Regions from separate parts of the Actinomyces viscosus genome, predicted to be linked through region 1. Evidence: riboswitches for the same ligand, from Rfam matches in the RefSeq annotation. Region 1 holds a riboswitch; the other holds the start of a gene.

The links. A riboswitch is a leader RNA that binds a small molecule or an ion and turns the genes downstream of it on or off. The one in region 1 is predicted to bind S-adenosylmethionine.
Region 2: it holds a riboswitch for S-adenosylmethionine, as region 1 does, so the genes downstream of both, EL340_RS10595 (methionine ABC transporter ATP-binding protein) here and EL340_RS05285 (methylenetetrahydrofolate reductase) in region 1, are expected to answer to the same signal.

The regions. Positions count from the first base shown of each region.
Region 1 covers NZ_LR134477.1:1,189,892-1,204,068, forward strand. Annotated here, with positions in the region: gene hisD (histidinol dehydrogenase) at 1-1,128, opposite strand, end outside; gene metE (5-methyltetrahydropteroyltriglutamate--homocysteine S-methyltransferase) at 1,218-3,608, opposite strand; gene EL340_RS05285 (methylenetetrahydrofolate reductase) at 3,605-4,858, opposite strand; SAM riboswitch class I at 4,863-4,947, opposite strand; gene EL340_RS05290 (hypothetical protein) at 5,057-5,419, opposite strand; gene EL340_RS05295 (right-handed parallel beta-helix repeat-containing protein) at 5,494-7,953, opposite strand; gene EL340_RS05300 (RNA-binding S4 domain-containing protein) at 8,140-8,424, shown strand; gene EL340_RS05305 (BCCT family transporter) at 8,494-10,431, opposite strand; gene dnaE (DNA polymerase III subunit alpha) at 10,813-14,177, opposite strand, start outside.
Region 2 covers NZ_LR134477.1:2,469,348-2,483,524, forward strand. Annotated here, with positions in the region: gene EL340_RS10570 (sensor histidine kinase) at 1-1,331, shown strand, start outside; gene EL340_RS10575 (SLC13 family permease) at 1,328-2,899, shown strand; gene EL340_RS10580 (glycerate kinase family protein) at 2,963-4,159, shown strand; gene EL340_RS10585 (MetQ/NlpA family ABC transporter substrate-binding protein) at 4,362-5,234, opposite strand; gene EL340_RS10590 (methionine ABC transporter permease) at 5,384-6,097, opposite strand; gene EL340_RS10595 (methionine ABC transporter ATP-binding protein) at 6,094-7,257, opposite strand; SAM riboswitch class I at 7,251-7,340, opposite strand; gene EL340_RS10600 (alpha/beta hydrolase) at 7,842-8,804, shown strand; gene EL340_RS10605 (low molecular weight protein-tyrosine-phosphatase) at 8,819-9,364, opposite strand; gene pheA (prephenate dehydratase) at 9,745-10,689, opposite strand; gene EL340_RS10615 (fructosamine kinase family protein) at 10,969-11,889, shown strand; gene EL340_RS10620 (hypothetical protein) at 12,330-14,177, shown strand, end outside.

The DNA.
Region 1 (14,177 bases):
CAGGGGCACTGGGCTGTACGGGCCGACGAAGACGGCTCCGGCGTTGCGGATCCGACGGGCGACCTCGGGAGCATCGGCGGTGTGGATCTCCAGGTGCTCAGCGGCGTAGGCGTCGGCCACCTCGATGGCCTGCTCGAGGTCACGCACCAGGACGGTCCCCGACTGCGGACCGCTCAGGGCGGCGCCGGCCCGTTCCCGGTGCCGGGTCACCCTGAGCCTGCGCTCGAGCGCGACGTCGACGGCATCGGCCAGCTGCGGGGAGTCGGTGATGAGGACGCTGCCCGCATTGGGATCGTGCTCCGCCTGGGAGAGCAGGTCAGCGGCCACGTACTCGGGGTTGGCGCCGGCGTCGGCCAGGACGGCGATCTCCGTGGGGCCGGCCTCGGCGTCGATACCGACCGTCCCCATGACGGCGCGCTTGGCGGCGGCCACATAGACGTTGCCGGGGCCTGTGATGACGTCGACGCCCTGGCACAGGACCTCTCCCCCGGCGTCGGCACGGTCGGTGTCGTTCTGGGCGTCGACGCCGTAGGCGAGCATCGCGATCGCCTGGGCACCGCCGACGGCGTAGACCTCAGTCAGCCCGAGCAGCGCGCACGCCGCCAGGATCGTGGGGTGGGGCAGTCCGGCGAACTCGGCCTGGGGCGGACTGGCCAGGGCGATCTGCTCGACGCCGGCCACCTGGGCGGCCACCGCGTTCATGACCACGCTGGAGGGGTAGACGGCCAGGCCCCCGGGAACGTAGAGCCCGACGCGTTTAACCGGGATCCAGCGCTGGGTGATAGTGCCTCCGGAGACCACCTGCGTGGTGCGCTCGGTGGGCACCTGGGCGCCGTGGCCGGCACGGTTGTGGGCGATGGACAGCTCCAGGGCCTCGCGCACGTCCGGGTCCAGGTCACTCAGGGCCTGGGCGATGGCCTGGGCGGGTACGCGCAGGTGCTCGGGGCGTACGCCGTCGAAGCGCTCGGCGGCGTCACGTAGGGCGGCCGCGCCCCGGGAGCGGACGTCCTCAATGAGCGGGGCCACGGCGGTCTGGGCGGCGGTCACATCAAGGGTGGCCCGGGGAAGCGCCTGCGCCAGCTGGCGAGGAGACAGTTGGGTACTGCGCAGATCAGTGCGGGTGAGCATGCCCGTAAGCCTACCGGCCCAACGGGAGGCGGCCTGGGAGGGATGTCCTCTCCCAGGCCGCCTCCCGCAGCTGCGACTGCGTCAGGCGCTCACAGGGTCTCGCGCACGGCGCGGGCGGCGCCGACGAGGCTGGTCAGGCTCGCCTCGGTCTCGGCGTAGGCGCGGGTCTTGAGCCCGCAGTCGGGGTTGACCCAGACCCTCTCAGCACCCAGGGCGTCCACGGCCCGCTGGAGCAGCTCGGTGCACTCCTCCTGGCTGGGCACGCGCGGGGAGTGGATGTCCCACACGCCCGGGCCGAGCTGGCGCTCGAAGCCGTGCTCGGCCACGGCGGGCAGGATGTCCATGCGCGAGCGGGAGGCCTCGATCGAGGTGACGTCGGCGTCGAGGTGGTCGACCGCGTCGATGACGACGTCGAACTCCGAGTAGCACAGGTGGGTGTGGACCTGGGTGGCGGGCGCGGCGCCTCCGGTGGCCAGACGGAAGGAGCCGACGGACCACTCCAGGTAGGCCGGACGGTCGGCGCGACGCAGCGGCAGGGTCTCACGGATGGCCGGCTCGTCGACCTGGATGACGCCGATCCCGGCGGCCTCGAGGTCCGCGACCTCCTCGCGCAGCGCCAGGCCCAGCTGGTCGGCGACCTGAGCGCGCGGGACGTCGTCACGCACGAAGGACCAGGCCATGATCGTCACCGGACCGGTGAGCATGCCCTTGAGGGGCTTGTCGGTCAGGGACTGGGCGTAGGCCGACCAGGCCACCGTCATGGGCTCGGGACGGGCGACGTCACCCCACAGGATCGAAGGACGGGTGCAGCGAGATCCGTAGGACTGGACCCAGCCGTGCTCGGTGGTCACGAATCCGTCGAGCAGCTCGGCGAAGTACTGGACCATGTCGTTGCGCTCAGCCTCGCCGTGCACCAGCACGTCCAGTCCGAGGCGCTCCTGGAGGGCGACGACGCTGGCGATCTCGGCGCGCATGGCGGCGTCGTAGGCGGCGTCGTCGATCTCGCCCTTGCGCCAGGCGGCCCGGGCCTTGCGGATCTCGGCGGTCTGCGGGAAGGAGCCGATGGTGGTGGTGGGAAGCTCGGGCAGGCCCAGGCGCTCGTCCTGGGCCGCCTTGCGCTGCGCGTAGGGGGCGCGGGAGCGGTCGGCGTCGGTGACGGCGTCGACGGCGTCACGCACCTCGTCGCGGTGCACGCCCGGGTGGGCGGCGCGCTGACTGCGCAGGTCGGCGTCCTGGGCGAGCTCCGCTGCGATGGCGTCACGGCCCTCGGCCAGTCCCTTGGCCAGGGTGATGACCTCGCCGACCTTCTGGTCGGCGAAGGCGAGCCAGGAACGGATCTGCGGGTCGATGGCGGTCTCGCGCTCGACATCGTGGGGCACGTGCTGGAGGGAGGTCGAGGTGGCCACGGTGATGGGGGTGCCCTCGGGGAGCCGCTCGCGCAGCTGCTCGAGCGTGGTCAGTGCCGCGTCCAGGTCGGTGCGCCAGATGTTGCGTCCTGAGACGACGCCGGCGACGACGGTCTTGCCCTCCAGGGCGGCCAGGTCGTCGACCTCGGGCAGGGAGCCCGCCACGAGGTCAAGGCCCACGGCCTCGATCGGGGTGGCTCCGAGCACGGGCAGGGCGTCGCCCAGAGAACCGTAGGTTCCGGCCACGAGGATCTGGGGACGCTCCACGATGGCGCCCAGCCAGGTGTAGGCGTCGCGCACGGCATCGAGGATGCGTCCACGATCGACGTTCCAGGAGTCGGAGACCAGGGTGGGCTCGTCGAGCTGGACCCAGGTGGCACCGGCCTTCTGCAGGTCCATGAGCAGGTGGCCGTAGGCGTGCAGGACGTCGCCGAGGCGGTCCAGGGGGTGGAAGTCCTCGGCCGCCTCGTCGGAGGGCTTGGCCATGAGCAGGTAGCTCACCGGCCCCACGACGACGGGGCGCGTCTCCACCCCGGCCTCCTTGGCCTCACGGACCTGGTCGGCGATGGCGGTGTCGACGTAGCCGATGGGGGTGGAGGCGTCGATCTCGGGGACCAGGTAGTGGTAGTTGGAGTCGAGCCACTTGGTCATCTCCAGGGCGGGGCGGGCCCCCTCGCCGCGGGCCAGCGTGAAGTAGCCCTCGATGTCCAGGGCGCCGTCGGCGTCCAGCAGGTCGCGGAAGCGGGCGGGGGCGGCCCCCAGGGTGGCGGTGACCTGAAGGACCTGGTCGTAGAGGGTGAAGTCCGCGGGCACCGAGGCGGGCTGGGTCAGACCCAGGTCCGCCAAGCGCGAGCGCGTCACCTCGCGCAGCTCGGCGGCGGCGTGCCTGAGCTCATCGACGCTCAGGGCTCCCTTCCAGTAGGACTCCACGGCGCGTTTGAGCTCGCGGTCCCTCCCGATGCGGGGGTAGCCCAGGATGGTGGCCCCGGGGAGGGGGGCCGAGGGGACCTGCGACTCGGTCACGGCGATCTCCGCCGGTGAGGCGGTGGTGGCCGGCTCAGGGGTGGCGCTCATGCGTTCTCCTTGGTGATGGTGGTGTGAGGCTGGACGGGATGACGGGAAGAGGCTGCTGCGCCCGGGGAGCCGCAGCGCAGGAAGGAGGGGCCCCGGCCGGGTGTGGCCTGGAGGTAGCCGCGGTCGACGGCGTCGCGCACCTCCCGGTCGGGGGCGGCTCCGGCCAGGATGCCGCCCAGACGCAGGTGGCTGATGACGTCGAGGGCCGGGCGGGTCCGGTTGAAGGTGTACAGGTGCAGTCCGGGCGCTCCGGCACGCAGCAGCGCCGTGGCCAGGTCGAGGGTGGCGCCGATGCCGCGTTCCACGAGGGCGGCGCCGCTGGCCGATCCCAGTGAGGATCGCAGACCTTCCGGCACCTTGACCCCGGTGAGCGCCTCGAGGCGGGTGAGCCGGCGCAGGTCGGTCAGGGGAATGACCCCGGGCAGGATCGGGATGCTCACCCCCGCGTAGGAGGCGGCGTTGGTCAGTGCCACGTAGTCGGCCGGGTCGTAGAACACCTGGGTGATGGCCAGGTCGGCGCCGGCGGCCTGCTTGGCGGCCAGGACCTCGATGGCCTCGATGTGGTCGCTGGTGGCCGGGTAGGCCGCAACGGCGATGGTGACATGTCGCCTGCCGTCACCGAAGAAGTCGGCCTCGACCTCTCGGATGACCCGGACGAGGTCGTCGGCATGGCGCAGCTCCCCAGCGACGTCGTCGGCCCGGGTACCGGCGGGCGGGTCACCGCGTAGCGCCAGGAAGCGCCGCACCCCCATACGCAGGAAACGAGTGACGATGTCGACGGCCTCCTGCTTGCGGTAGCCGATGCAGGTCAGGTGCGCCATGAGGGGGATGGTGCTGGACTCGAGCACGTGGGCGAGCACGCCCTCCGACGGGTTGGTCTCCTCCTGGACCGCGCGCACACGGGGCATGCCGTCGCCCCGGTCGCCCACCGGCTCCAGGCGGTCTGCTCCTCGGTCCCTCTCAGTGGGCCCCGGAGCGGGCTCGGTCACGAAGGTGGGCCGGTAGGTCACCGAGACGAAGTCAGGACCGGTGGCCAGGAGCCTGTCGATCCGGCCCCAGGTGGCCGAGGCGGCCCTGCCCGGACGCGGGGGGAAGAGCTCCAGGCTGACGGTGGGCAGTGATCCCGTCGATCCCGGCAGTGAGCGTCTCGCTGACCGTACCGCTGCCGGCTCGCCGCGCCCGGAGTCATCACCGCGGCTCCCGACTCCGGCGGTGGACTCGGTGGGCTCAGCGGACTCGTTGTCTATCACGTCGTCTCCATCGATCCTGGCTGAAGCACCCGCGCACCGGGTTGCTGCGGCGTCATCGAACCAGGTCTCTCGGCCGCTCTGGATGGTCGAGCGTATCAAACCATGACCACTCCCCTGCCCCACCGGCATCCCAGATAGCGAGAATCTTCTGCTCAGTCGGCAAGCCTGCCCGCGTCCTGCGCCCCGAGCAGCTGCGGGCTAGGGCGCTCTTCCACCCCATCTCGCCCAGCACGCGAGCCGCTGCGGCGGAGCCCAGCTCCCGTCCCCGGTGCCGACCTCGCCGGTGGCGGCGGACACCACGAGGGACGCCAGGTCCGGCTCACCCCGAGCCTGGCAGTCGTGGCTGATCATGCTGAGCATGGGCCCCATGTGACGCGGCAGCACGCTCCGTCCGATCGAGTCGCTGAGCTCACCGTAGGTGATGACCTCTCGGTGCTGAGCGATATCGATGAGGACGGAGCGTGCTGCGATGGTGGACTGAGCCAGCCTCGGGGTGAGCCGGAACATCCTCTCCCCCACGGGGAAGCGGTCACCGACGGTGATGGCGAGCGGCTGCGACACAGGATGATGATCCGGGATGTCCGGTGCTCCTCACAAGATCATGCCGCCGCGCCTCACCCCGAGGCCGGAGCCGTTCAGCTGGCCATACGACGGCGTACCAGGATGAAGCCGCCTCCCATGGCGATCGCGGCCACCGCCAGCACGATGGCGACCATGCTGGTACCGGTCAGCGGAAGCCGACCACCTCCTGCGGCCGCCGCGGCAGCGGCGTCCTGCCCCTGCCCGGCCTCCGCGCTGGCGCCGGGCTTGGCGACGCTGGAGTTCTTCTGGCCGGCACCGGCCTTGGAGTTGGAGGGGTTGGCGCTCTGCGAGCCCTGACCGGCGGTGCCGGTGGCGCCCCCACCAGCGGTGGAGCCGTTGCCGTCCTGGGACGCAGCGGTGGAGGAGGGCTGGTTGCCGCCATTGCCGCCGTTGTCACCGGCGCCACCGCCGTTGTTGTTGCCACCGTTGTCAGCGTTGCCGCCGTTGCCGCCGTTTCCAGCGTTGTTGTTCCCGCCGTTGTTGGCGTTGCCGCCGTTGTCACCGGCGTTGTCACCGGCGCCTGGGACGGCGCCGCCGCCCCAGGCGACGTTGACCAGCGCGCCGCGGTCCACGGCGACGTTGGCGTTGACACCGAGGGTCTTGGCGATGTCCTCGGGCAGGGCGTGACCAGTGCCGGAGGCGGGGCTGCCCTCCTTGAGGTGGAAGTCGGAGGTCTTGTCCATCGGGTTGGCGGACTCCTTGACGAAGAACGGGTTGTTCTCCGGAGAGCCCTGCAGGTCCAGACCGTTGGTCTCCTTGCCGGAGGCCTTCACGTTCGGGTTGGACGTGAAGTCGGCGAGCTTCTCAGCGTTGACCGACTGGGTCATGCGGTCGGCGCCCCAGTTCCACAGGACCGTGGTCGACAGGGTCGCGGGGTTCTCGTGGCGGTAGTAGGCGTCGTAGTCGATGGTGGAGACCATCTCGTTGGCGTAGACCGCACCGGAGCCGTCCTGGTTGGCGCCACCGGTGACCTCGACCATGGCCGAGTAGCGCCACTCGTCCCCGGGCTTGGGGGTGGTCTGCTCGGAGGAGAAGATGTTGTTCATCACCGTGGTGTTGGTGGTGTCCCAGCTCAGTCCGTGCTCAGCACTCCACTTCTGCACCTGGGTGCACGCACCCTGGGCGTTGCGGGCGTTGCAGCCGTCGGAGCGGGTGTCCTCCTGGATCCACAGGCTGGTCAGCGCGTGGGAGACGGTGTTGTTCCACACCCGGGTGTCGTTGGAGCCGGAGATGTGGATACCGATGCCGGCTCCCGCCACGATGTTGGAGGCGATGAGGTTGTTGGAGGAGACCTCGTTGAAGATCGCCACCGGGACGTTGACGAAGTAGTTGCCGACGATCTCGGAGTCCATCACGCCCTCGTCGAACCAGATGCCGGCGCCGCGGTTCTGGTCATAGGCCGTGGGGTCGGAGATGTCCTGGCCGGTGGCCGAGTAGTCCACGGTGTTGTTGGCGAAGCGAATGTTCTTGGAGTGGGTGATCTTGGTGTCGGCCAGGGTGCAGTAGGCACCGCAGTCCTTCGTGATGAAGCCGGAGGTGTTGTTGTTCCTCCACAGGTTGTTCTCGACCTTGGCTCCGCTGGAGTCGTTGATGCCGAAGGCGTTGGAGCCGTTGTTCTCGAACAGGTTGTTCGACACGACTGCGTTGGTGGAGTCAATGACCTGCAGCGCACCGGCTGTCGAGGAGTAGCGGAAGGTGGAGTTCTCGATGCGGGGGGTCCCGTGAGCGGCCACGACCATCCCGCCACCGGAGATGGTGCCGATCTCAGGGTCCTGGTAGTCCCAGCGCTGAACCGCGGAGTACTTCTCCACCGTCAGCCCGGACAGGGTGATGTTGTCGGTGTTGAAGGACAGCGCCCGGGAGTGCTGGACCACCTCGACCTGGTGCTGACTGGGGTCGACGCCGATGACGTAGGAGGTGCCCCGGTGCGCCTTGACGTTGTAGCCGGCCTGGTTGTTGTTCGGGTTCTTCAGGGTGACCGGGTCGGGGTCCTCGACGTAGAAGCTGGACGCCGTGACCTCGTCACGGCTGAGCACCTGAGTCAGGGGCTGGCCGTCGACGAACACCTGCTCGGGGTGAGCAGCCATTCCCTCCTTGGCGGGGTCGGCGTTGATGGTGCAGACCGTGCAGAAGCGGACCATGTCGTTGCCTGTGGACCACTTTCCGTCACCCCCGGCGCTCCAGTTGGTGGGGACCTCGGCACCGGTGAGAACCGGCTTGGCTCCCTCGGCGGCCTTGATGGTCACGCCCTTGTCCACGGCGAGCTCACCCTCGCGGTAGGTGCCGTTGGCCAGTTCAATGGTGTCGCCGTTACCGGCAGTCTTCAGGGCCGCTCCAATGGTCTGGAAAGGCTTGGCAGCGGTTCCGTCTCCCGCGTCCGAGCCTCCTTCGGCCGAGACATGGATGGTGCTACCGTCCGCGGCAGCCGCTTCTGGCGCATGAGTCACGGCCAGAACAGGCGCCGACAGCGATAGAGCGAGTATCGCCATCTGGGCGACGATTCGACGCTTCATGGTGTCTCCGTCTCCGTAGTGTTATCAGAACGCCGTTACCCTACCGTGATAAATTGCATTTGGCATCCGTTATATCCGCTTACTTCTGAGAGACGCTTCTCTCACTCACAGCGCCGTTGCAGCCTTGTCTTAGGTGCTACCTGGATCGACGTGCATGACATGCTTCCTTTCTGCAAGGATCAGTCTATGACGCACGCAACACCGCAGAACACATCCCGGTACCCGGTTGTCTCAGTGTCTGGAAGCATCAAGCTCGGTCAGTTCCTCAAGCTGGCCGACCTGGTGGAGGACGGCTCGCAGGCGCGCATCGCCATCCAGGCCGGCGACGTCACGGTCAACGGCGCCGCGGAGACGCGCCGAGGGCACCACCTCTGCGACGGCGACGTCGTGGTCGTCGAGCACCCTGCCGGTCGGGTCGGCGCCGTCGTCGAGCAGCTGGGTTCCGGAACCGGTCCCGGAACCCAGCACTGACAACGAGCCGCCCGACACGCGACCGCGGGCTGCCCACCCCGACTTCCGTCAGGCTCGCCAGAACCCTCGTCAGCCCTCGTCGCTGCCGCCAACGGCGGCATCAGCACCAGAGTCCTGCCCGTCATCGCCGTCGTCGCCGTCGTCGCCGTCCTCACTGTCCGCGGTGGAGGACAGCGTGGTGTGCAGCTTGATGGTCTCGACCTCATGAGGCTCGCTGGCGGTGGTGACCGCGGTGGTCACCGAGTCGACCAGGACCTGGTTGGCCAGTGAGTGCCGCAGGAGCATGGGGTCGTTGTTGAGGTCCTTGTAGAGCGAGACGCACAGCAGCAGCATGACGACGACGAAGGGCAGTGCCGAGACGATCGTGATGTCGCGCAGGCCGGTGAGGACCTCCGAGCGATCGTCCCCTCCGGCGAGCAGCATGGCGGAGGCCACCCCGCCCGTGGCCACGCCCCAGAAGACGACCGTGAAGCGGCTCGGCTCGGTGGCCCCGTTCTCCGACAGGCCACCCATGACGATGGAGGCGGAGTCAGCGCCGGTGACGAAGAAGATCGCCACCAGGACCACTGCCAGGGCCATGAGCACGAAGAGGACCACCCGGTGCACGGGCATGGCGTTGAGCAGGTCGAACAGAATGGTGTCGAAGTTCAGGTTGGGGGTGCCGTCATCCTTGAGGTGGACAAGGGCATCCACCGTCCTGCCGGCGCGCTCTGCCCGTTCCTGAAGCCCGATGGCACCGCCGCCGAAGATGGCGAACCAGATGAGGGAGACCACTGAGGGAACGAACATGACACCGGTGACGAACTGCCGGATGGTACGACCGCGCGAGATCCGGGCGATGAACATGCCCACGAAGGGCGTCCAGGAGATCCACCAGGCCCAGTAGAAGATCGTCCAGGACGAGAGCCAGTCGGACATGTCCTTGTTTCCGACGGCTGCGGTGCGTGAGGCCATGGCGGGCAGCTCATCGATGAAGTCACCGATCGCTGAGGGGATGATGTTGAGGATGAACAGCGTGGGCCCGCCGATGAAGACGATGATCGCCAGGAGCACGGCCAGGACCATGTTGATGTTGGACAGCCACTGGATGCCCTTCTCAATGCCGGAGATGGCGGAGGCCACGAAGCAGGCGGTGAGAACCGCGATGATCGCCACCAGCGTCCCGGAGCTCACCTCGTCGACGAGGTTGGTCGACACCATGCCTCCTCCGATCTGCAGCGCCCCCAGTCCCAGGGAGCAGGCGGATCCGAACAGGGTGGCGACGATCGCCAGGATGTTGATGACGCGTCCTCCGATGCCGTCAACGGCCTGACGTCCGAACAGGGAGGTGAACATCGCGGAGAAGAGCTGGGACCGGCCCAGCCGGTAGGTTCCGTAAGCCATTCCGAGCCCCACCAGGGCGTACATCGCCCACGGGTAGATCGTCCAGTGGAACAGCGCGGTCCCCATCGCGGTGCTGGCGGCCTTGGCCGTCTGCGGATCGACGGTGTCCGGCGGCGGAGACATGTAGAAGTACAGCGGCTCGCCGACGCCGTAGAAAATCAGGCCGATCCCCATTCCGGTCGCGAACATCATGGAGACCCACGACCCGGTGGAGTACTCGGGCTCCTCCCCGTCCCCTCCCAGGGGGATCCTGCCGAACCGCGAGGCCGCGACGAAGACCACGAAGACGACGAACAGGGTTGAGGACAGGACGAAGAGCCACCCGAAGTTGCTGATCGTTCCCCCCAGAGCCCACTTGGAGACCCGTCCCAGCCCGTGCGGGTCGATGAAGCCCCATGCGACGAAGGCGAGGGTCGCCGTTGCGGCGACGCCGAAGACCACCTTGTCCATGCCCTCGCCCGTGTCGTGGGGCTGCCGGGAGACCGATCTCCTCAGGCGCTCCAGCAGGTGACGCTGCCGCCGTTTCACCGTTGCCGGCGAGGCGTGGAAGGCCGGCGTCGTAGTCGTTCCCTGAGACGATTCCTCTTCTTGCGCGGAACCTTCCTGCTCCTGTTCCTGCGTCATCGTTGGAGGGTTCAGATCCTCGTCACTCATTAAATTACCTCGTAGACAATACAGCCAGTGAACAGTCACCAGACAGTCATTGCACAACCACGGCACAATCACTGGCTGCTTCAGGACGTTACGAGCGTATCAAGGCAAGAGGGAGCCGGCACCTGAGAGCCGGTCGGCACGGGCGTCGCCGGGAGTCCGGATTATCGCTCCAAAGCCTGTCCCCATCTTCCTGGGAGCGGGCTTGGACCACCTCTGACCTGCTGCTTGTCAGGCACTGACGAGGACACGGCGAGGTCACGGCCGAGGCGTTCTCACGGGGCGCAGGCAGGCCTGTGTGAGTTCGGCTGCATCAGGGTTGAGCCCCGTCACCGGGGCACAGCGGCATCCGGCTCAGTGGCGCAGGCACCCCGGGCCCAGCAGCGCCTTGATGTCGGAGTAGAAGGCCGGCGAGGCCTCCACCCTCAGCGAGGCGTCCAGCTGGGTGCGCACCTCGCGCCCAGGGCTGGTCAGCGTCAGACGCACCGTGGACCCTCCCGGGTGCTTGGTGAGCACGTCCTTGAACTGCTCGACCAGCGGCCCGGTGCACCGGTTGGTGGGCAGCGTGATGAGAACCGCCTCATGAGCGGCGCTGGAGATGTCCGGAATCGTCATCTCCTGGGCGTACAGGGCGACCTGGCCGTCACGCCGGTTGAGGCGTCCGCGCACCGTGACCACCGTGTCCGGAGCCAGCATGGTGGAGACGGTCTGATACGTCTGGGGGAAGAAGAGCACCTCGATACTGCCGGCCAGGTCCTCGATCTGGGCGATGGCCCACAGGTTGCCCTGCTTGGTGGTCTTGCGGGTCAGCGACGTGATGAGGCCGGCGATGGTCACCATGGCGCCGTCGGGCAGCTCATCATTCTCGTGGAGCTCGGAGATCTCCTTGTCGGCGAGCTTTCCGAGCAGGCCCTCCAGGCCCATGAGGGGGTGGTCGGAGACGTAGAGTCCCAGCATGTCGCGCTCGTAGGCCAGCTTGTCCTTCTTGTCCCACTCCGGCAGGTTGGGGACGTCGGAGGAGAAGACCGGGCCGTTGCCGAAGGGGGAGGCGTCCTCGCCGTCGGAGCCGCCCATGAGAGACGCGAACAGGTCGAACTGGCCGGCGGCCTCATTGCGCTTGACGCCGATGACCTCGTCGACGAAGTCCTCGTGGCAGGCCTGCAAGGAGCGCCGCGTGTGCCCCAGCGAGTCGAAGGCGCCGGCCTTGATGAGGGAGTCGATGGTGCGCTTGTTGCACACGACGGCGGGCACCTTGTCGAGGAAGTCCTCGAAGGAGGTGAACTCCCCCTTCTCCTGGCGAGCGGCCACGATCGCGTCGACGACGTTGATGCCGACGTTGCGCACCGCGGACAGTCCGAAGCGCACGTCCTCGTCGACCGCGGAGAACTGGGCCCGCGAGGCGTTGACGTCCGGGGGCAGCACGGTGATGCCCATGTGGCGGCACTCCCCCAGGTAGACCGCCAGCTTGTCCTTGTTGTCCTTCTGACTGGTGAGCAGGGCCGCCATGTACTCGGTGGGGTAGTGCGCCTTGAGGTAGGCGGTCCAGTAGGACACGACCCCGTAGGCGGCCGAGTGGGCCTTGTTGAAGGCGTACTTGGCGAAGGGCACCACGACGTCCCACAGGGTCTTGACGCTCTCCTTGGAGAACCCGGCCTCGACCATGCCGGCCTCGAACTCGACGAACATCTTGGCCAGGATGTCCATCTTCTTCTTGCCCATGGCCTTGCGCAGCGCGTCGGCCTTGCCCATGGAGAAGCCCGCCAGGTCGGTGGCGATCTTCATGACCTGCTCCTGGTACACGATGAGGCCGTGCGTGGTTCCCAGGATCGGTTCGAGGGCCTCCTTGAGCTCGGGGTGGATCGGGACGACCTCCTGCAGGCCGTTCTTGCGCAGCGCGTAGTTGGTGTGCGACTCCGCCCCCATGGGGCCGGGCCGGTAGAGGGCGCCGACGGCGGAGATGTCCTCGAAGTTGTCCGGCTTCATCAGGCGCAGCAGGGTGCGCATGCCGCCGCCGTCGAGCTGGAAGACGCCCAGGGTCTCGCCACGTGAGAGGAGCTCGTAGGTGGCGCGGTCATCGAGCTCGACGTGGTCGATGTCCAGGGCGGGCTTGCCGTTGGCGACGATGTTGTCCAGGGCGTCGGAGATGACCGTGAGGTTGCGCAGTCCCAGGAAGTCCATCTTGAGCAGGCCCAGGTGCTCGCAGGTGGGGTAGTCGAACTGGGTGATGACGGCGCCGTCCTGGAGGCGCTGCATCATGGGGATGATGTCGGTGAGCGTGGCCGAGGACATGATGACGGCGCAGGCGTGGACGCCCCACTGGCGGGTCATGCCCTCCAGCCCCTTGGCCAGCTCGACGATCTTCTGGGCGTCGGGGTCCTCGGCGTGCAGCTTGCGGAACTCCTCGGCCTCCCCGTAGCGCTCGTCGTCGGGGTTGAAGATGCCCTTGATGGAGATGTCCTTGCCCTGGACCGAGGGGGGCATGGCCTTGGTGAGGCGGTCACCGACCGCATAGGGGTAGCCCATGACACGGCTGGAGTCCTTCAGGGACTGCTTGGCCTTGATGACGCCGTAGGTGACGACCTGGCTGATGCGGTCGGCACCGTACTTCTCGCGCACGTACTCGATGACCTCGTCGCGCCGGCGCTCGTCGAAGTCGACGTCGATATCGGGCATGGAGATGCGCTCGGGGTTGAGGAAGCGCTCGAAGATGAGCCCGTGGCGCAGCGGGTTGAGCTCGGTGATACCCATCGCGTAGGCCACCATCGACCCGGCTCCCGACCCGCGTCCCGGCCCCACCCGGATGCCGTGGGCCTTAGCCCAGTTGATGTAGTCGGCCACGACGAGGAAGTAGCCGGGGAAGCCCATCTGGGTGATGACGCTGATCTCGTACTCGGCCTGCTTGCGGCAGTCCTCGGGGATGTCGCCGTTGAAGCGGCGGTCCATGCCGCGCCAGCACTCCTTGACGAACCAGGACTCGTCGGTCTCGCCCTCGGGCACGGGGAAGGCCGGCATGAAGGAGGCCCCCTCGTCCACGGTGCGGAAGCGCACGTCGCACTGCTCGGCCACGAGCAGGGTGTTGTCGCAGGCCTGGGGCATCTCCGAGAAGAGGCGGCGCATCTCGGCACCGGGGCGCAGGTAGTAGGTGTCACCGTCGAACTTGAAGCGGTCGGGGTCGGAGAGCACCGATCCGGAGTTGATGCACAGCATCGCGTCCTGGATGGTGCGGTCCTCGGGGCGCACGTAGTGGGAGTCGTTGGTGGCCAGCAGCGGGGCTCCGATCTGCTGGGCCAGGCGCAGCAGGTCCTTGGTGACGCGTTGCTCGATCTCCAGGCCGTGGTCCATGAGCTCGACGTAGAAGAACTCCTTGCCGAAGATGTCCTGAAGCTCCCCGGCGGCGCGCAGGGCCTCGTCCCACTGGCCCAGGCGCAGGCGGGTCTGGACCTCCGAGGACGGGCAGCCGGTGGTTCCGATGAGGCCGGACCCGTAGCGGGAGAGCAGCTCGCGGTCGATGCGGGGGGCCTTGCCCCACTGGCCCTCCAGGGAGGCGAAGGAGTCCATGCGCATGAGGTTGTGCAGGCCCTCGTCATTGCGCGACAGCAGCGTCATGTGCGTGTAGGAGCCCCGGGCGGAGACGTCGTCGCTTCTCTGGGACTCATCGCCCCAGAAGATTCGGGTCTTGTCGAAGCGGGAGGTGCCGGGGGTCATGTAGGCCTCCACCC
Region 2 (14,177 bases), 1.3 Mb from region 1:
CCCTCATGGCGGACATCTCCCGCTCCGCCAACGCCGACGTCGCCCACGAGGTCAAGGAGCTCCAGAACTTCGCCGCCACCGGCGTCGACCCGCGAACCTCCCAGCCCTTCACCTCCACCACCCGCCTCATGGAGGTCTACCGCGACGGCCAGCAGCTCACCGACCGGGAGGCCGTCATCGTCTACAACCACGCCACCGGTCAGGCCACCCAGGCCTCCGGCGCCTCCGCCCCGACCCTGGACCTGACCAGCACGGACCCCCTGTTCGTCAAGATGCTGCAGTCGCCGTCGGGCGCCACCGGCTACGGCAGCGGGGAGGTCCGCTGGGCCCGCGTCGAGCTCGAGCCCGACAACCCCTCCCAGCACCTGTCCGTCATCACCATGAGCTTCACGGCCTCGCGCGTGGACCAGCTCAACGCCACGATCTGGCTCATGGTCGGCATCAGCGCGGCCGTCCTGGTTCTCACCGGCGTCGTCGGGCTGCTCGTGGCCCGCCAGATCCTCAGGCCCCTGCACGACCTGCGCACCGCGGCCGCCTCCGTCTCCACCCAGGACCTCAGCCGGCGCCTGCCCGTCAAGGGCCGCGACGACATCGCCGGGCTGACCGAGGAGTTCAACGGCATGCTGGACCGTCTCCAGGAGGCCTTCGACGGCCAGACCCAGTTCGTCCTGCGCGCCCACCAGGAGATATCCGGCCCCCTGGCCGCCATGGACGAGCGCCTGGCCGCTCAGCCGCCCACCCGCACCATCCTCCAGCAGCGCCACCAGATCGGTGAGCTGCAGCGGGTCCTCGACGACCTGCAGTCCCTCACCCGAGCCGAGCGGCGCGACTTCGCCCACCCCACCCCCGACGTCGCGGTCACCGAGCTGGCCCGCACCCTGCTCGACGACGTCGAGGCGATGGCCCCGGGCCGCTGGAGCCTCGACCTGAGGGCCCGGGGCACGGCCACGCTCGACGTCGAGCGCCTCCGCCAGGCCACCGCCCACCTGGCCCGCAACGGGCTGCAGCACGGCGACGGCCCCCTGACCCTCACCATCGCGCCCACCACCGACGGCTACGGCCGCAGCGGGCTGGAGATCTCCGTGACCGACGAGGGCCCGGGCCTGGCCGACGACGACGTCGACTGGCTCTTCGAGCGCTTCACGCACGGCGAGGCCGGCGGCGGCCCGCGCGGCGCCGGGCTGGGACTGGCCATCGTGCGGGCCATCGCCGACGCCCACGACGGCACCGTCTTCGCCGTCTCCGCCTCCGGCCAGGGAGCCACCGTGGGCCTGCGCATCCCGGCCGACGACTCCTGGCACCTCACCTCGGGAGAGGAGGCCGGCTCATGACCACCGCGACCGACACCGTCGGCTCCTTCGAGACCGACACGCCCACCGTGCGCGAGACCCTGCCGCTCTCCCTGGCGAGGCGCGGCGAGCCCGCACCGGCCCGGGGCTTGCCGTGGCGGCACGTTCTGTCCGCTGCCCTCGCCGTGAGCCTGTGCGCGGCCGTAGGCGTGGCCGCCTGGCGCGCGGGCGGCGCCGAGGGGAGCCTGACCGTCACCGGAGCACTTACCCTGATCATCTTCATCGCCTCGGTGTGGGCCTGGGCCTTCACCGACGTCGACGACACCTACATCTCCCTGGGCGCCGCCACCGCCCTGGTCCTCACCGGCGCCCTGAGCCCGGACGAGATGTTCGCCAGCCTCGGGGACGACACGATCTGGCTGCTGGTGGCCGCCTTCGTCATCGCCGTCGGGGTGAGCGCCTCGGGCCTGACCGGCCGCCTGGCGGCCTGGCTGGTGACCGGCACCGACCACCCGCGCGTCCTGCTCCACCTGGTGACGGCCGCGATCGTCGCCACCGTCTTCGCCGCCCCCTCCACCTCGGGCCGGGCCGCGCTGCTCCTGCCGGTCTACACGGCCCTGGCCGGGGCCCTCGGCACCGGGGCGGACGAGGACGCCGACCTCCGGGCCTCCCGTAAACGGCTCATCCACGCCCTGTCGCTCATCTTCCCCACCGTCATCCTGCTGTCGGCGGTCGGCTCCTTCCTGGGGGCCGGCGCCCACCTGGTGACCTCGCACATCGTGGCCTCCGCGGGCGGACAGGAGTTCTCCTTCGCCGGCTGGCTGCTGCTGGGCCTGCCTCTGGCGGCCCTGTCCAGCCACCTGTCCACCGAGCTCATCGTGCGGCTGTTCACGCGCAAGGAGGACATGCGCCGTCGGGTGCGCGTCGACATCGCCGATCTCGCGGCCGCCTCCCCCACGCCGGTGACCGGCCCCCTGACCCAGGCCGAGAACCGGGCCGCCCTGCTCATCGGAACGGTCGTGGTGCTGTGGTGCACCGAGTCGCTGCACGGCGTCGACCCGGCCATCGTGGCCCTCCTGGGCGTGCTGGTGACCTCACTGCCCGGCTACGGCTCGGTGGCGCTGCGCAAGGCGCTGGCCAGGGCGCCCTGGTCGCTGCTGGTCTTCATGGCGGCAACCCTCGCCATGGGCGACGCGCTGGTGTCCACCGGCGCCGCCGAGTGGGTGGCGACCTCGGCCTTCAACGCCCTGCGGATCGACTCGCCCTGGCCCTTCATGCTCGTGGTGGTGGCGCTGTCGACCGCCTCCCACCTGGTCATCCAGTCGCGCTCGGCCCGCTCGGCGGTGCTCATCCCGATCGTCGTGGCCCTGGCGCCGGCGGTGGGCGTGAACCCGGCCGCGGCGGCCTTCGCCTCGACGGCCGCCGCCGGCTTCTGCCACACGCTGCCGTCCTCGGCCAAGCCCGTGGCCATGTTCGCCGACGTCGACGGCGTGGAGACCTTCTCGCCCGACGACCTGCGGCGCCTGTCTCTCATCCTCGGGCCCCTCATGGTGGTCCTGGTCATGGCCTGCAGCGCCTGGTTGTGGCCGCTGCTGGGCCTGAGCTGGTGAGCCTCCCGGGCTCCCGCCCCTTCGCACTCGTCACCCCAAACCCTGCAGTCCTGGAGGAAAGTCATGCCTACATCCGTACCCACCCGTATCCTCGTCGCCCCTTCCGGTTTCAAGGAGAGCCTCTCCCCCGAAGGGGTGTGCCAGGCGGTGGCCGCCGGGGTGCGCCGGCTCCTGCCCGGAGCCGTCGTCGTCGAGCTGCCCCTGGTCGACGGCGGTGAGGGCTCGGCGGCCACGATGGCCCGGGCCACCGGCGGCGACCTCATCACCACTCGCGTCACCGGCCCCGTAGGAGAACCGGTCGACTCCTACCTGGCCCGCCTGGGCGGCTCGGCCCAGGGAACCTGGCTGGTGGAGATGGCCGCGGCGGCCGGCCTGCGCCTGGTGCCCGCCGGCATGCGCGACCCCGGCGCCACGACGACGACCGGCGTCGGCGAGCTCATTTCGGTGGCGCTCGACGGCGGGGCCCGGCGCGTCATCATCGGCTGCGGCGACTCGGGGACCTGCGACGGCGGGGCGGGGGCGCTCGTGGCCCTGGGCGCCCGGCTCCTGGACGCCGAGGGCCGCGAGGTCGACCCGACCGGCTCCAACCTGGCCCGGGTCCAGCGGATCGAGACCTCCGGCATGGACCCCCGGCTGCGCGACGTCGAGATCCTCGTGGCCGGCAACATGCACAACGTCCTCACCGGCGAGCGCGGCGTGGCCCGCGTCTTCGGGCCGCAGAAGGGGGCCAGCCCCGAGCAGGTGGAGGCCCTTGAGGCGGGCCTGGCGCACTGGGCCGGTCTCCTGGCGCAGGCCTTCCCCGCGCAGGCGGCCCACCGCAACCTGCTCACCGGCCCGGGCACCGGGGCCTCGGGCGGCCTGGGCGCCGGGCTCGCCGCCGGGCTGGGAGCCCGGCTGTGCTCGCGCTTCGAGGTGCTCATGGACGCCGACCTGTGCGGGGTCGACCTCGACGCCCAGATCGCCCAGGCGGACCTGGTCATCACCGCCGAGGGCGCCGTCGACTTCCAGACGCCGCGCGGCAAGATCCCCGCCGAGGTGGGGCGGCGCGCCAAGCTGGCGGGTAAGCCGGTCATCGCGCTGGCCGGTTCGATCGGTCGCGGCTCCGAGGCGGTCCACTCCGCCGGGATCGACGCCGTCATGGGCATCATCCCCGTCCCCATGGACCTGCCCGAGGCCGTCTCCCGGGCTGAGGAGCTCGTCACCGACGCCACCGTGCGGGCGCTGCGCCTCATCCTCCTGGGCGCCGCCATCGCCGCCTGAGCCGGCGCAGCCGGGGACATCCTGCACGGCCGGGTGCAGTCCGCTCCAGCCGGGGACACTCCGCACGTACGGGTGCGGAATTTCTGTCCCCGCACGTGCAGGATGTCCCCGGCCGCGAGGAGGCACGAGGCGAAAGGGGCGCACGGTGCCGGCCGCGTTCGGCCTCGGCGTCGGCTCTGGCCGACCGCGGCCAGCCCAGGCGTCAGAACGCCGGGATGACGGCCTCGTTCGGCCAGGTCGTGGTGATGTACTCGCGCAGCTTGGCGTCGTTGAGGAGCGAAGCGAGCTTCTTGAGGTGCTCGTTGTCCTTGTCGTCCTTGCGCACGACGAGCTGGTTGGGGTACTCGGAGTCCTTGCCGCCCTTCTCCAGGAAGAGGGAGTCCTCCTTGGGGTTGAGCCCGGCCTCGATGGCGTAGTTGCCGTTGATGACCGCGGCCTCGGCGTCCGGCATCGACTTGTAGACCTGGGCGCCGTCGACCGTGGTGAACTTGAGGTTCTTCGGGTTGGAGGTCACGTCGGTGTCGCTGGGCAGCTCGGCGGACTTGTCCAGCTCGATGAGCCCGGCGGTGGCCAGGAGCTTGAGACCGCGAGCCGTGTTGGCCGGGTCGTTGTTGAGGACGATCGTGCCGCCGTCCTGGATCTCCTTGACGTCCTTGTAGCCCTTGGAGGTGTAGATGCCCATGGGCTCGATGTGGACGTCGGCGATGGAGACGAAGTCGTAGCCCTTCTCCTTGTTCTGCTGCTCCAGGAAGTTGGGGGTCTGGTAGAAGTTGGCGGCCAGCGAGCCGTCGTCCAGCGAGGAGTTGGGGGTCTGGTAGTCGTTGATCTCCTTGATGTCCAGCTTGATGCCGGAGCCCTCGGTGAGGTTGTCCTGGACCCACTGGAGGATCTCGACGTGGGGCTTGGGGGTGGCGCCGATGGTGATCGTGGCGGTATCGCCGTCGACCTTGATGCCCTGAACGTCACCGTTCTTGCCGGACTTGGAGCCGCAGGCGGCCAGGGTGAGGGCGGCGGCGGTGGCCAGGCCGCCGGCGATGACGGTGCGGCGGGAGATGGAGGAGGACGAGGAGGACATGGTGGTTCCTTTCGCAGGGCCGGGCGGCCCGATGGTGGGAGAGAAGAAAGGCTTGACGGTACTGGGGCCGACGACGCAGCTGGACTGACCGGGACCGATCCGGACCGGCCCGTGCCGGTCCCGGTGCGCCTACCCGGCTGGTGATCGCCTCAGCGGTGGTTCACCAGCCGGCTGAGCATGTCGCCGATGAGCTGGATGATGCCGACGATGACCACGATGACGACCACGGTGATGACCATGACGTCCACCTGGTTGCGCTGGTAGCCGTACTGGATGGCGAGGTCACCCACGCCACCGCCGCCGACGGCGCCGGCCATGGCGGAGTAGCCCAGGAGCGTGATGATGGTGACGGTCGCCGACTGGATGAGGATCGGCAGGGCCTCGCGCACGAGGACGCCCCAGGTGATCTGCGTCCCGGAGGCGCCCATCATGAGGGCGGCCTCGACCTTGCCGTGGTCGACGTCGTTGATGGCCGTCTCCACCAGGCGCGCATAGAAGGGGATCGCGCCGATCGTCAGCGGCACACAGGCCGCCTGCCAGCCCAGGGAGGTGCCCACGAGCATCCGGGTGACCGGAATGAGGGCCACCATGAGGATGATGAAGGGCATGGAGCGACCGATGTTGACGATCTGGGAGAGCACCCAGTACAGCCCGGGGTTGCGGAACTGCCCGCGCTGACCGGTGGAGACCAGGGCCAGCCCCAGCAGCAGGCCGAAGAGGATCGTCAGGGCCCCGGACGCGAAGGTCATCGCCAGGGTCTCAATCAGGGCGTCACCGAGCTTGCGCTGGATGACGGGGTTGTCGAACCAGGTGCGGCTGCTCGGCAGGGCCGCCTGGGCCAGCGGAAGGAGGATCGAGTTCATGAGCGGACCTCCGCAGCGATACCGGCCTGTCGCAGGGTGCTCACGGCCTGTTCGGTCTCGGGACCAGGGACGGTGACGGCCAGGCGCCCGATCTGGGCCTCGCCGATCGTCTCGAAGACGCCGGCGGCGATGTCGCCGCCGAGCTCGGCCACCATGGACATGAGGGCGACCGCGGCCGGCTGCCCCGGGTGAGCGGTGATGGAGACGTCGACGACGCTCTCCCCGTGGGCGACGGCGGCCTCGGGCACCTTCGGGAAGGGCACGATCTCGCGCGAGAGGCGGGAGTCGACGTCGAGCACGATGTCCTCCAGCCGGCCGCTCTCGACGATCCTGCCGGCCTCGAGCAGGCTGACGGAGTCGCAGACCTGGCGGACCACGCTCATCTCGTGGGTGATGATGATGACGGTCAGGCCCAGGGTGTCGCGGACGTTCTTGATGAGCTCGAGGATGGAGCGGGTGGTCTCCGGGTCCAGGGCGGAGGTGGGCTCGTCGCACAGGAGGACGGCCGGGTCGTCAGCGAGGGCGCGGGCGATGCCGACGCGCTGCTTCTGGCCGCCGGAGAGCTGGGAGGGGTAGGAGCCGCCGCGGTCGGCCAGGCCGACGAGGTCGAGCATGCGCTCCACGATCGGGCGCCGCTGCCCGCCCGCCACGCCCGCCAGCGCCAGCGGGTAGGCGATGTTCTGGGCGGTGGTGCGCTGGTCCAGGAGGTTGGCGTGCTGGAAGACCATGCCGATGCGGCGTCGGGCCTCGCGCAGCTGAGCGGCCGGCAGGGCGGTCATGTCCTGGCCGTCGACGCTCACGTGGCCACTGGTGGGGCGCTCCAGGGAGGTCAGGCAGCGCACGAGCGTGGACTTACCCGCCCCGGAGGTCCCGACAATGCCGTGGATGGAGCCGGGCGCGACGTCGAGGCTGAGCCCGTCCAGGGCCCGCACCTCCTTGCCGCTGCGCAGGCGGTAGACCTTGTGGACATCACGCAGGGAGATCATGGGCTCGGCGGACGAGCTGGCGGGGCCCGTCCCGGAGTCCTGAGGATCGGCGTCCCGAAGGTCGGCGCTCACGCCCTCCTCATGCTCGACGCGCTGGGGGCCGGCGGGGTCGTCGCCCTCGCGCCGGTCAGAGCCGGCGGTCGACTGGTCAGGTGTGCTCACGTACTCCTCCATCGTTCCTGGCGGAAGCACCCGCACCATGAAGGGGGTTGCTGCAATGTCGTCGAGCCAGGTCTCTCGGTTGCTCTAGATGGTCACGAGTAAAATACGCAGCGTCTCCTCGGTGGCGCAAGCGAGGGCCATGGCAAGGGACCGAGGTCACGCTCTCTGGAGGTCCACTCAGCCGGGTCCACGCCCACGTTTCGGTAACGCTCTGGGTATTCCCAGGTATCGTATCGGCGACGCTACTCGCACCGCCCAGGGCGGCGTGCTTGGATCAGCTCATGAGCGCGCCCTCCGATCAGACCTCCCCCGAGCCGCAGCCGGAGCCGACCCTCGAGCCGCCCCAGACCGGACCCGCCACGAGGAGCGCTCAGACCGCGCCGCCACCGGCAGCGGCGCCTTCGTCCGGGACGCCTCCCGCCGGGCTCGGGCCCGTGCCTCCTCCTCCGGCTCAGACGCCGGCCGCCGTCGGCCCGGGCGACGCAGCCGCCACAGGGCAGGGCGCAGCCGCACCGGCGGCTCCGGTCTCCGCCGGCGAGAGCGCCCCACCCAAGGCAGCCGCAGCACCCGGCGCCTCCGGCGCCGCTGCGCCCGACATCCTGGGCGAGCCGTGGGTGGCGCGCCGCATCCCGGTGACCGAGTCGCCCACGAAGGCGCCCGGCGCCGACCACGCCGTGCTCGTCTTCCAGCGCGAGGCCGCCGGCCGAGCCAGCGCGCCACGCCACTCGCGCGCGGTCCTCTACCTCCACGGGCGCAGCGACTACTTCTTCCAGACCCACCTGGCCCAGGCCTACCTCGACGCCGGCTACGAGTTCTACGCGCTGGACCTGCGGGCCTGCGGGCGCGCCGGCGTCGGGCACGCCTCCCCTCACGACGTGCGCGACCTGCGCGTCCACGATGAGGAGATCTCCGAGGCGCTGCGCATCATCCGCTCCGAGCACGGGCACGACGTCGTCGTCCTCAACGGGCACTCGACCGGCGGGCTGCAGGCGGTCATCTGGACGGCGGACCACCCCGGGACCGTGGACGCCCTCGTGCTCAACTCGCCGTGGCTGGACCTGCGCGGCTCGGCGCTCGTGCGCTCCTACGGGTCGGCCTTCGTGGACCTCATCTCGCGACGGGACCCCGAGCGAGTCATCGGCGAGCCCGGCAGCGGCAAGGAGGACAACTACGTGGCGGCCCTGCACCGGCGCTGGCGCGGCGAGTGGGACTGGGACCTGGCGCTCAAGCCGGCGCCGTCCTTCCCCGTGCGGGCCGGTTTCCTGGCGGGGATCCGCCGCCTGCAGCGCGAGGTCCACCACGGGCTGGGGATCCGGGTGCCGATCCTCGTGTGCTGCTCGACGGTCAGCAACGGCGCGAGGGCCACCCTGGAGGAGGCGCAGCGCTCCGACGTGGTCCTCGACGTGGACCAGATCATCGACCGCGCCCAGTACCTGGGCGATGACGTCACCGTCCGCCAGATCCCCGAGGGCGTCCACGACCTGGCCCTGTCCGGGCCGCTGGCGCGCGCCGAGTACCTCCAGGCCGTCACGAGCTGGCTGGACAACCGCCTGCACTGAAACTGCACTGAAACTCAGCTGAGGCGGGCGGCGAGCTCGTCACTGACCCGTTCGACGACCTCAAGGGTGTCGACGAAGTCGGCCATGGTGCCGTACCAGGGGTCGGGGACGTTGAGGACGCTGCGGGAGGCCCGACTCGCGGCGACGTCCTCGGCCTGCCGGGCCGCGGTGGGGTCGAGCTCGCGGTACATGCGGATCCGGGAGGGATCCGCTCCCAGGCCGGCGGCGCGGCGCTGGAGGACGTTCCAGTGCGAGTCAGTCATGGCCAGCAGGAGGTCGGCCTCGACGATCTCGGCGTCGGTGACGCGGTGGGCGGTGTGGGAGGTGATGGCGATGTCCGTGGCGCGTGAGACGTCGTCGGCGCCGGTGCCGTAGCCGGCCTCGTTCAGGACGCGGCGGGCGCGGGAGTCGATGGGGTTTCCGCGCTCCTCGTCGGAGACGCCGGCGGAGGTGACGACCACGCCGCCTGGCCCGGAGTCCGGGGCGCCCGCGGCGGCGAGGCGGTCGCGCAGGACGATCTCTGCCATGGCCGAGCGGCAGATGTTGCCGGTGCACACCATGACCACCGAATAGGGCCCGGAGCCCCGACGGTCCGGCAGAGGCGCCGTTTGTGCGGCGGAGGCGGGCGAGGAGGCAGCGGCAACGGAGGCCGACTCGGTGCTGGCGTCAGGGGTAGTCACGCCCTGAGCCTTGCGCACGCCCCGGGCACCTGTCCACCGGCCTGGCCCTGGCGCGCCGGCACCCCACATCCCGGGCCACCGCCGAGGCCGACTCACCAGCCACCACACGGCCGGGGACATTCTGCCCGGCCGGGTGCGTGCGGTGCGCGAACGGGGACATGTCACACCGTCGGGTGCAGAATTCCTGTCCCCGCCGGCGTCGAATGTCCCCGGCCGCAGTGGAATGTCCCCGCCGGCGACGCGAGCAGGGGCGGGCAGGACTACAGCGCGCGGCCGTCGAGGACGTCGGCGACCCAGGAGCGGGCCACGACGAAGTCCTTGTCGCTGGTGCCGGCCAGCACCGCCGTCGGGCGGGCGTCCAGCCGCGGGTAGGAGCCCAGGAACCGCACCACCGGGCAGGTGCGGTGCAGCCCGATGAGGGCGGCCTGGACCCGCTCCTCGCGCACGTGCCCCTCGACGTCGATGGAGAAGCGATAGCGCCCCAGGGAGTCGCCCACGGGCCGGGACTCGATGCGCGAGAGGTTGACGCCGCGGGCGCTGAACTGCTCGAGCATGTCCAGCAGGGCGCCGGAGCGGTCGTGCGGGAGCTGGACGAGGAGGGTGGTCTTGTCGGCGCCGGTGGGCTCGCCCACGCGGCCGGGCTGGGTGACCTTGACGAAGCGCGTGACGGCGTCGGGGTTGTCCGCCACTCCACCGGCGATGACCTCCAGCCCGTACTCCTTGGCGGCCAGCGGGTTGCACAGGACGGCCTGGAAGCCGGTGTCCTCGGTCGAGGAGGCCAGCGCGCGGGCGGGCGCCGAGGTGGAGGTCCCGGCCACGTAGACCGCCTCGGGCAGGTTGAGGTGGACCCAGCCGCGGCACTGCGCCCAGGCGTGCGGGTGGGTGGAGATGGCGCGCACATCCTCCAGGCGGGTGCCGGGGCGGCCGGCCAGGACGAAGGTGATCGGGACGGCCATCTCGGCGGCGATGACCAGGGGCGTGGAGGCCACCAGGCTGTCCAGCGTGGCGTTGACGCCGCCCTCGACGGAGTTCTCGATGGGCACAACCGCGGCCTCCACCGTGCGCTCGCGCAGGTGGTCCAGGGCGGTGGGCACGTCCGGGCAGGGGTCGAGCTCGACGTTGACAGGGGCGACCTGGCGCAGCGCCATCTCGGTGAAGGTGCCGGCCGGCCCCAGGAAGGACCAGAGCGGAGCGGGAGCAGTCATGGGCACAGGGTAGCCAGGTCCGGGCCGGTCGGCCGGAACCGGGCTGCTCCGTGGAACGTCCGTGGAACGTGGTGGGCGCGCCGGCCCCGGTCCCGGCGGGGACGCGGCCCTCCTCCGGCCCTCCCGCAGCCGCACTGAGCCCGGCCTCGGCAGGAGTCGCTCCGCGCCGGCGAGCACCCCGCTACCGCCCCCGCCGCTGAGGGCCACGCCCGCGGAGTCGCTCCGCGCCGGCGGGCGCCCCACCTCCCGTAGCCGCACCGGGCCTGGCAGGCTGGGGCCATGAGCGTTTTCCGCAAGCACGACGACGGCCCGGTCTCCACCGCCCTGGAGGCCCAGGGCCTGACCTGGCTCGCCGAGGCGATGCCCGACGGCGGCGCGCACGTGGTCCCGGTGACCAGCAGCCCGGGCTGGCTGGAGGAGCCGCGGCTGACGACGACGAGCGTGACGCCGGCCGGGGCGGAGGCCTTCGGGCGGGCGCTGGCCGTCACCCACGCGGCGGGCGCCCCGGCCTTCGGGGCGGCGCCTCCCGGGTGGGACGGCCGCGCGCAGATGGGCCGCTCGGACATCCGCCTGCGACCGCACGCCGCGGAGGAGGGCGAGCCGCGCCGCTGGGGCGAGTTCTACGCCGAGGACCGGATCCTGCCCTACCTGCAGCCCGGTCGGGACAACGGCTCCATCAGCGTCGGCGGGGCCCGCGTCATCGAGCGGCTGTGCGAGCGCCTGCGCGACGGCGACTTCGACACCGACCAGCCGGCCCTGGTGCGCACCGGCGCCCGCGAGCGCGGCGCGCGGGTGGCGGTGGCCCGCACGCACGGGGACCTGTGGTGCGGCAACGTCCTGTGGACCCCGGCCGACGAGGCCGCGCAGTGGGCGCCGCCTCGGGCCGGGCTGGGGCCGCAGGAGGAGGCCGCCGGGAGGGCTCTCGCGGGCGGTTCGGCCGGGCCGGCCACCGTGGTGGGGGTGCTCATCGACCCCATGGCGCAGGGCGCGCACGCCGAGACCGACCTGGCGGCCCTGGGGGTGTTCGGGCAGCGCTACCTGGACCGGATCTACGCGGCCTACCACGAGGTCTCGCCGCTGGCGGCGGGCTGGCGCGAGCGGGTCGGCCTCCACTCCTGGCACATCATCATGATTCACGCCTTCCTCTTCGGCGGCGGCTATGGCGGCGAGGCGGTCGCCGTGGCCCGCCAGTACCTGTGAGCGGTGCCGACCGCAGCGCACGCTGCGTGGCCGCTGACACCTGAGCCGTGTTGCACAAGGAGGATGGAGCGCCCGCGCGTTCGTAGGGTAGGTCGCGAGGTCGTACCCTCTACCCCTCGAACGCGCGGCACAAGGTACGACCGCGACGTCGGCGACTGGTGAGGGAGGCCCACCCGGACACACGCAACAGGACCTAGGTCGTGTTGCGAAAGGGAACTCCAGGGGCGCTTGGGGCTGCGCGCGGGCATCCGCTCGGCCGCCAGACCCCGTTCTCGGCGAGGAAAGTGTCCGTATGGGACGACTTTGAAACCGGCCTCCGAAAACACCCTTCACGTTTGCGCAGGTCAGAGCGTTTTGCTCGCGAGACGTTCGCTGACGCGGGCGTCAAAGTCGTCCCCTGCGGACAGTTTTCCGGCTGGGACGGCCCGTAGGCTGGTCGGGTGAGACCTCCACGACGCCAACAACGCCTGGTGCGCGCGGTCGTGTACGTCCTGGTCCTGCTGGTGGTCATCGGCATGATCCTCACGATGGTGGGATCGGCCCTCGCCGCTGCGACTCCGGCGAGCCCGGCAGGAGCGGCAAGCTCAGCGGAGCAGGCGTCCTTCGCCCCGGCCGCTGCGGCCTCCCGCCTCTCCCCCGCGGCGAGCCCCGGCTCCACGTCCCCCTCCGCGGCTGCCTCCGGCGCCCCACGGGCCGACCAGCCCTCGCAGCCGGCGCCGGTCGTCGTCCTGGGCACCGGCAACCTCACCTGGGCGGACCTGCAGGCGGCGGCCTCAGCGACCACCGGCGACGGCCCCGGCACGGGTGATGCCGGTTCAGCGGCCGCCCATCTGCTCTCCTTCGCCTCCCAGAGCGAGCCGATCAACCTGGCCGTGCGCACCCCGGCGGACCGCACCTGCCCGGCCGACGGCTGGCTCACCCTGGGCCGGGGCGCCCGCGCGAGCGCCGTCAAGCCCACCGGCCCCTGCACCAGTCCCAGCGCCCCCGTCGCTTCCGACAGCGCCTCCCCCCTGGCCCGCACGCTAGGACAGGACGTCTCGGTCATGACCGTCGGCTCCGGAGCACAGCTCGCCACCGGCGCCCCCGAGGGCTCGCCGAGCACCACCTCCTCGACAGTGTCCTCGTCCCCCTCCCTGTCCGAGGCCCTGGCCACCGGCGCCGACCTCACCATCGTCGACACCACCGAGGGCGCCTCCACCGACGCCGAGCGGATCACAGCCCTTGACGGCGCCTTGCGCGTGGTCCAGGAGCAGGCGCGCCCCGGCACCCGTATCCTCATCGCCTCCCTGGCTGACGACGAGGACCCCGGCCCCCAGATGGCGGTGCTCCCGGCCGGTACGACGAGCGCGCGCGGCACCTCCGGCGGACTCATCGTCGGCACCTCGACGCACCGCGCGGGCCTGGCCCAGCTCACCGACCTCACGCCGACCCTCACGACCGCCCTGGCCGGCCGCAAGGACCCGGCCTTCGACGGCCAGCCGCTGAGCCTGCCCGTCAGCGGCCAGAGCGGCGCCGCGACCGCCACCACGCCGAACACCACCGCACCCGATGATGCCCGCATCACCCGGCTGGCCGACGACGCCCTACACGCCCGCGCCTCGCAGCTGTCCGTGCTCGGCTCCGGCGCCCTGCTGGTGGTGTCGGCCGCACTGCTGCTGGTCTGGGCGGCCCTCGCGCTGCGCGGGCCCCGGCCGGACCGACGCCGGGCGGTGCGTCGCCGGGTCACCTGGGCGGCCATCGTCCTGAGCGCGCTGCCGACGGCACTGCTGCTGGTCAACGCCGTCCCGTGGTGGCGAGTGGGAGCCCGGCACGGCACTCCGTCATCGTGGGCGCCGGCCGCCGTCCTCGCCGCAGCCGTAGTCATCGCTGCCTGCATCGTGGGGGCGACCGCCGGGATCGTGACACTGGTGCACCGGTGGCGCAGCCGCCCCCTCGCCTCGCCCTCACCCTCCTCCTCGGGGCTCGACGCCGCGACCGCCCCGGGGCCGGCCGGATCCGCCGACCCCGCGTCCTCGCAGGAGTCTCCCAGGGTGGCACCGCAGCCGGACGAGGCCACCACCCCCGAGCCCTCCACCGACCCCGCGCCCTCCTCGCCGTCTCCGCCTCTCGCCCGGACCGCCTCCGTGGCGCTGCTGGTGGCGGCGATGATCCCGCTGGCCTGGCTGGTGGATGCCGCCGCTGGCGCTCACCTGGCCTTCAACAACCCGTTGGGCATGAACGCGGTGGTGGCGGGCCGCTTCTACGGGGTCTCGAACACGGCCTTCGCACTGGTGGCCGGTGCCCTCGTC